DNA from 2 places in the Paenibacillus dendritiformis genome. Region 1 is predicted to be linked to the other one. Evidence: predicted binding sites of a transcription regulator. Region 1 holds the regulator's gene; the other holds the start of a gene.
What was found. The regulator Rex, encoded in region 1, represses fermentation and respiration genes when NADH is low (regulators of the CRP and FNR family bind a similar motif). The targets are predictions, from matches to a motif close to TTGTGAAATATTTCACAA.

Region 1 (3,720 bases):
TTCCTGTCCTTGGTTCCGCCGCTGCTTCTATCACCGGGCCAAAAATAACGCGAATCTCTCCGATATCGTCATTACGAACCACTCGTTATTGTTTACCGACGTGATGGCCGACCATCGTCTGCTGCCAAGCTATGAGCATCTCGTCATTGACGAGGCCCATCATTTCGAGGAGACGGCCGGCAAGCACTTGGGGACGAATTTGCAATATTTTTCACTCATTCACCCGCTGACCCGGCTGTTCAAAGACAGCAAGAGCGGCGCTCTTGTCGTGCTTCAACAGCGCCTCCGGTTGTCAGGCCATGAGAAAGCGCTTATCTGGGCCGAAGGGATCGATAAGCTGCTCCAGCAGATCGTCGACGTCAAGGAGCAATGGGATCGGCTGCATGATATGCTGTATCAGCTGCTTCCTTCGGGGGAAGCCGGTCAATTCGAGGGCGGACAGACGGTGCTTCGTCTCCCGGCCGGCGAGCGTCCGGAAGAGTGGCCCGAAGCGGTGGAGCTGGAAAAATCGATCCACACCCGGCTCAGCGACATCGTGCGCTCGGGCGAAAAGCTGGTCAATGAGTGGAAAGAGGCCGATGACGAAGAACTCGAAGGCGTCATCGTCGATATTAGCGGGCTGCTGAAGGATGTAGGACAGGTGCGCGACGATTTCCGCCTGTTCATGCAAGGATCGGATCCGGAGACGGTCTACTGGATGGAGGGCAATACGCAGTTCAAATTCAAGTCGCTGCAAATGTATGCCGTGCCGGTTGATGTGAGCGACGCGCTGAACCGGTATTTCTTCGAACCGAAAAAGAGCGTCATCCTCACTTCGGCGACGCTGTCCGTCGACAAGTCCTTTCAGTTCGTGCAGGAACAGATCGGCCTTGCGGAAGCCGCCAATGACGGCAGGCTGCATACGGTGATTCTGCCTTCCCCGTTCAATTACCGGGAGCAGGCGCTGGTCGTAATCCCGCGGGATTTCCCCAGCGTCAAAGGCTCGTCCGACGCAGTCTTCAATCAGACGCTCGCGAAATCGATCGGGGATGTGGCGCTCGTCACGCGCGGCAGGATGCTCGTCCTGTTCACTTCGTACCGCATGCTCCGGGATGTGTACGACCCGCTGAAGGAAGCGTTGAGCGCAAGCGGCATCCAGGTGCTGGGCCAAGGCATCGACAGCGGGAACCGCAGCAAGCTGACTCGCCGCTTCCGGGAGCAGCCGGCCTCCGTGCTGCTCGGTACGAGCAGCTTCTGGGAAGGCGTCGACATTCCCGGCGACGCGCTTACCTGTCTCGCCATTGTCCGGCTGCCCTTCCAGCCGCCGAACCATCCGCTCGTCGAAGCCAAATGCGATCGGCTGAAGCGCCAGAAGCAGAACCCGTTCCGGAAATATTCGGTTCCGCAGGCGGTCATCCGCTTCAAGCAGGGCTTCGGACGCCTTGTGCGGACCGCTCAGGACAAAGGCATCGTCATCGTGTACGATACGCGGGTAATCGAGACGAGCTACGGCAAACATTTCTTATATTCGCTTCCTGGGCCGAAGATGGAGCACATGGCCAATGTGCAGCTGGTGCCCAGAATCGAAGCGTGGTTAAGCGAGCACGAAAAATAGGCGTGTAAGAGCGATGAGGGGGCAACGAAATAGATATGAAAACGTTGAAAATATCAGAAGCTGTCGTTCGCAGACTGCCGGTTTATTTACGTCATCTGATGGAACTGAAGCAGCGAGAGGTTCTGACGGTTTCTTCACAGGATTTGGGGCAGAAGCTGGACCTCAATCCCGCCCAGATTCGCAAAGACTTGGCATATTTCGGCGATTTTGGACGCAAAGGAATCGGGTATGACGTCTCTTACCTGATTCAACAAATCCGTCATATACTGAAGCTGGATCAGATTATTCATGTCGGTCTCGTCGGCGCGGGGAAGCTGGGCCATGCATTGTGCAACTATACGGCTTATATGAAGGATAATATGCGGATTGTGGCCGTATTCGACGCGCTGGAGTCGAAGGTAGGCACCGAGATCAATAATCTGCGGGTGCAGCCGATGAGCGAGTTGGCGGACACCGTGCGCGAGCAGAAAATCCGCATCGGCATCATTACCGTGCCCGCCTCGGAGGCGCAGCATGTCGCGGAACAGTTCGTCGAGGCGGGCGTCGAGGCGATCTTGAACTTCGCGCCGGTCATCCTTCGCGTCCCGGCTCATGTCCGGGTGCATACGGCCGATTTTACGACGGACATGTTCAGTCTGGCCTATTATTTATCCGATGATAGAAAGGAAGCTCCGGTAGAATGACGAAAATGATTATTGAGAACGGGACCTTTGCTTCGCTCCGCCCAGGCGCGGAGCGCACGGCCGTTACAGGCGCGATGGTCATTGAAGATGACATGATTGTATATGTGGGAGAACAGCTGCCGCAGGAGCATGACACTTCCGAAGCGGCGCGGATCGACGGCAAAGGGCTGTTCTTCATGCCAGGGCTCATCAACACGCACGGCCATGCGGCGATGTCGCTGCTGCGCGGATATGGAGACGACATGGTGCTCCAGACGTGGCTGCAGGAGAAGATGTGGCCGATGGAAGCGAAATTCACCGCGGAGGATGTCCGCTGGGGAACGGCGCTCTCGGTCCTGGAAATGCTGAAAGGCGGGACGACGACATTCGTGGATATGTACGACCATATGGATGAGGTGGCCAAGGTCGTCGAGGAGTCCGGCATGCGCGCCTGCCTGATGCGCGGCGCCATCGGCTTATGCCCGGAAGACGTGCAGGAAGCGAAGCTCCGGGAAGCCGTTCAATTCGCCCAGGATTGGCACGGGAAGGCGGACGGGCGCATCACGGCGATGCTGGCTCCGCACGCTCCGTATACATGTCCTCCGGGCTTCATCGAGAAGTTCGTGCAGGCGGCGCATGATCTCGATCTTCCGCTGCATACGCACATGTCGGAGACCGCGGCGGAAGTCGCCCAGAATGTCGCGGACTACGGGCTTCGTCCCGTCGCTCATCTGGAGAAGCTCGGCTTCTTCTCCCGGCCTTCCTTCGTGGCGCACGGCGTGCATCTGACCGATGAGGAGATCGAAGTACTGGCTCGTCACGATGTAGCGGTCTCTCATAATCCCGGCAGCAATCTGAAGCTGGCTTCCGGCGTCGCCCGGGTGCCCGAGCTGCTTCGCGCGGGCGTAACCGTATCGCTCGGAACGGACGGGCCGGCAAGCAACAACAATCTGGATATGTTCGAAGAGATGCGCCTGGCGGCCCTGATTCATAAGGGCGTATCCGGCGATCCGACGGCCGTTCCGGCAGCTGAAGCGATGCGCATGGGCACGCTGTACGGAGCCCGGACGATCCGGGCGGAGAAGCTGGGGCTGCTGGAAGCCGGCATGAAGGCGGATATCGTAGCGGTGAATGTGAACCAGCCGCATTTCGTGCCGCATACCGACTTCGTCTCGCATATGATCTATTCCGCTTCCGCTAAAGATGTCGCCCATGTATGGGTCGACGGGCGCCAAGTGATCAAGGACGGCCAATGCCTCACCTTGGACGAAGAGCGCATTCTCTATGAAGCCGGGCGGTGCTTCGAGCGCCTGCTTGAGCGCTGACGGGAGGAACGCATGGCCAGAAGCCGCAGTCGCCGCCGCCGCAACCGGTGGTTCATCGCCGCGCTGGCGTTCGTCGTGCTTATCCTGCTCATTGTCGCCTTGGTGATGTATGTCAACTACATTTATTCCGACGAGCGCA
Region 2 (3,720 bases), 250 kb from region 1:
GGCTGCCGCTTCCTGACGAAGGAAGAGACCGGCAAGCTGCAGGGCATGGCGATGAAGGCCGAATCCTGCGCCGTCAATCCGGCCATCGTCGGTCAATCGGCGAAGCAGATTGCGGAAATGGCCGGCATCTCGGTGCCGGACGATACCAAGATTCTGGTGGCCGAGCTGGACGGCGTCGGACCGAAATACCCGCTGTCCGCCGAGAAGCTGAGTCCGGTGCTCGCCTGCTACAAGGTGAAGAGTGCGCAGGAAGGCATCGATCGGGCGGCCGAGGTCGTCGCCTTCGGCGGCATGGGTCACTCCTCTGTCATTCATTCCCATGACGACGACGTGATTCGCCGCTTCGCGGACCGCCTGCAGACCGGACGGATTCTCGTCAACTCGCCGTCGACGCACGGCGCAATCGGGGATATATACAACACCAATCTCCCTTCGTTGACCTTGGGCTGCGGCTCGTACGGACGCAACTCGACATCTTCGAACGTAACGGCCGTCAATCTGCTCAATATTAAACGGGTGGCGAAGCGAACTGTGAATATGCAATGGTTTAAAGTGCCGAACAAGATTTATTTTGAAAAGGGCGCAACGCAATATTTGGCCAAAATGCCGGACATCCACCGGGTGATGATCGTTACCGACGCCATGATGGTGAAGCTAGGCTACGTCGAGAAGCTGGAATACTATCTGCGCCAGCGCCGGACGCCGGTCGCGATCGAAGTCTTCTCCGATGTCGAGCCGGATCCGTCCACGAAGACGGTAGAGCGCGGGGCGGAAATGATGCGGAGCTTCGAGCCCGACTGCATCATCGCCTTGGGCGGCGGCTCGCCGATGGACGCGGCGAAGGGCATGTGGCTGTTCTACGAATATCCGGACACCGACTTCGACAATCTGAAGCAGAAGTTCCTGGATATCCGCAAGCGCACATTTAAATATCCGCGCCTTGGCCAGAAGGCGAAATTCGTGGCCATTCCGACAACGTCCGGTACCGGATCCGAGGTCACCTCGTTCGCGGTCATCACGGACAAAGAGAAGGGCAACACGAAATACCCGCTGGCAGACTATGAGCTGACGCCGGACGTCGCTATCATCGACCCTGAGTTCGTCTACAGCTTGCCGAAGACGGCCGTGGCCGACACCGGCATGGACGTGCTGACGCATGCGATTGAAGCTTACGTCTCCGTCATGGCGAGCGATTATACGGACGGACTGGCGATTAAAGCTATCCAGCTCGTCTTCGAGAACCTGGTGAAGTCTTACCGGGAAGCATGCCCGAAAGCGCGTGAAAAAATGCATAACGCCTCGACCCTGGCGGGAATGGCGTTCGCCAATGCGTTCCTTGGCATCAATCACAGCTTGGCGCATAAGTGGGGAGCGCAGTATCATACGGCGCACGGACGCACGAATGCGATTTTGATGCCGCATGTCATCCGCTATAACGCGAAGAAGCCGACGAAGTTCGCTTCCTTCCCGAAATATGACCATTTCGTCGCCGATGTGCGCTATGCCGAGATCGCCCGTATTCTCGGGTTGCCGGCTCGCACGACGGAAGAAGGCGTGAAGAGCCTTATCGAAGCCATCCGCGGCCTGAACCGCGAGCTGGGCATTCCGGAGTCGTTCCAGGAGCTGGGCTTCGATGCGAAGGATTTCGAATCCCGCGTCGACTATCTGGCGGATCGCGCCTTCGAAGACCAATGCACGACCGCAAATCCGAAGCTGCCGCTCGTGACCGAACTGGCGGAAGTATACCGCGACGCTTTCTATGGCCGCTTCGAATAAGATATTGCATCAACTAGCACATCAATAAGCACTTCATTAGCACATCAACGAGCACATGAACAGGCAGCGGAGAGCAGCGGCTCTTCGCTGCTTTTCTATTTACGGGGAAGAGGCGGTGAAATAAACGGACTTTTATCTATTTAATGTGATTATTTTCACAAAAACTTGTCTCTTTGTGATGTAAATCACAACGAAACTACGTGAAAGGAGGTACAATTAAGGTGCAGCAAGGATAAAGGCTGCAGGGCGGCGGCGACGTTGCATTAGCCACTCAGGCAGGAAAAAAGCGGGCGGTTATCGAAGTAGAAGGCGGAACATAACGGCCGCATACCCTTAAACGTGAAATTCATCACAACTTGGTAAGGTTAGGGCTAGAGAGAACCATGTCGGGTGGCGCCTTCTGTTGCAAGCACATACGAAAAGTAAAACGGTATGGAGGGATTACGATGTCGGTGATGGAACGTAATAACACAGAAGCAAAAGGATGGCGTGGATTCAAAACGGGAAAATGGCAAAATCACGTGGATGTGCCGAACTTCCTGGAGAACAACATCCGGCCTTATCATGGTGATGAATCTTTCTTGGTCGGACCGACCCAGAACACGAAAGATCTATGGGATATCGTAAGCCAATTGTCGAAGGAAGAGCGCGAACGCGGCGGCGTATGGGATGTCGATGTCAATACGCCATCGACGATTACATCGCATAAGCCGGGCTATTTGGACAAAGATAAGGAGAAAGTGGTCGGCGTGCAAACCGACGCTCCATTCCGCCGTTCCATCCAGCCGTTCGGCGGCATCCGGATGATGATTGACGCCTGCAAAGCGTATGGCTTCGAAATGCCTGATGAAATCATCAAGATGTTCACGGATATTCGCAAGACGCATAACCAAGGCGTATTTGACGCATATACTTCCGAAATGCGCATGGCCCGCAAAGCCGGCATCATTACAGGCTTGCCGGACGCGTACGGGCGCGGGCGCATTATCGGCGACTACCGCCGCGTTGCATTGTACGGCGTTGATTTCCTCATTAAGATGAAGCAGAAAGATCTGAAGGACCTGGAAGTTGACGTGATGACCGATGACGTTATCCGCGACCGCGAGGAGCTGTCCGAGCAGATCCGGGCGCTGACGGAATTGAAGCAACTGGCCGAAATGCACGGCTTCGATATTTCCAAGCCGGCGCAAAACGCGAAGGAAGCTTTCCAATGGGTATACTTCGGTTATTTGGCGGCAATCAAGGAACAGAATGGTGCGGCGATGTCGCTCGGACGCGTGTCGTCCTTCCTCGATATTTATATCGAACGGGATCTGGAAGAGGGAGCGCTGACCGAAGAAGAAGCCCAGGAACTGGTCGACCACTTCGTCATGAAGCTGCGGATCGTCAAATTCCTGCGTACGCCGGACTACAATGAATTGTTCAGCGGCGACCCTACATGGGTAACCGAATCGATCGGCGGCATGGCCGTCGACGGCACGACCCGCGTCACGAAAAACAGCTTCCGCTTCCTCCACACCCTGTACAACCTCGGACCGGCTCCAGAGCCGAACCTGACGGTGCTGTGGTCGACGAAGCTTCCGGAAGCCTTCAAAAAATATTGCTCCAAAGTTTCGATCGAGACGAGCTCGATTCAGTACGAGAACGATGATCTGATGCGTCCGATCTATGGCGATGATTACGGTATCGCCTGCTGCGTATCCGCGATGCGCATCGGCAAGCAGATGCAGTTCTTTGGCGCCCGCGCCAACCTGGCGAAATGTCTGCTGTACGCTATCAATGGCGGCAAGGACGAAAAACTGGGCGTGCAGGTCGGACCGGAGCTGCCTCCGATTACGAGCGAAGTGCTTGATTACGATGAAGTCGTCAAGCGGTTCAAGCAGATGATGGAGTGGCTGGCGAAGCTGTACATGAACGCGCTGAATGTCATCCACTATATGCATG

Region 2: a site for Rex is predicted at 1,950-1,967, ahead of pflB (formate C-acetyltransferase). Genes of this name have one in related genera too.

What each region holds. Positions count from the first base shown of each region.
Region 1 covers NZ_AP025344.1:3,632,392-3,636,111, reverse strand. The annotation lists gene dinG (ATP-dependent DNA helicase DinG) at 1-1,594, shown strand, start outside; gene L6439_RS16000 (redox-sensing transcriptional repressor Rex) at 1,630-2,277, shown strand; gene L6439_RS15995 (amidohydrolase) at 2,274-3,581, shown strand; gene L6439_RS15990 (cell wall elongation regulator TseB-like domain-containing protein) at 3,594-3,720, shown strand, end outside.
Region 2 covers NZ_AP025344.1:3,880,938-3,884,657, reverse strand. The annotation lists gene adhE (bifunctional acetaldehyde-CoA/alcohol dehydrogenase) at 1-1,776, shown strand, start outside; gene pflB (formate C-acetyltransferase) at 2,223-3,720, shown strand, end outside.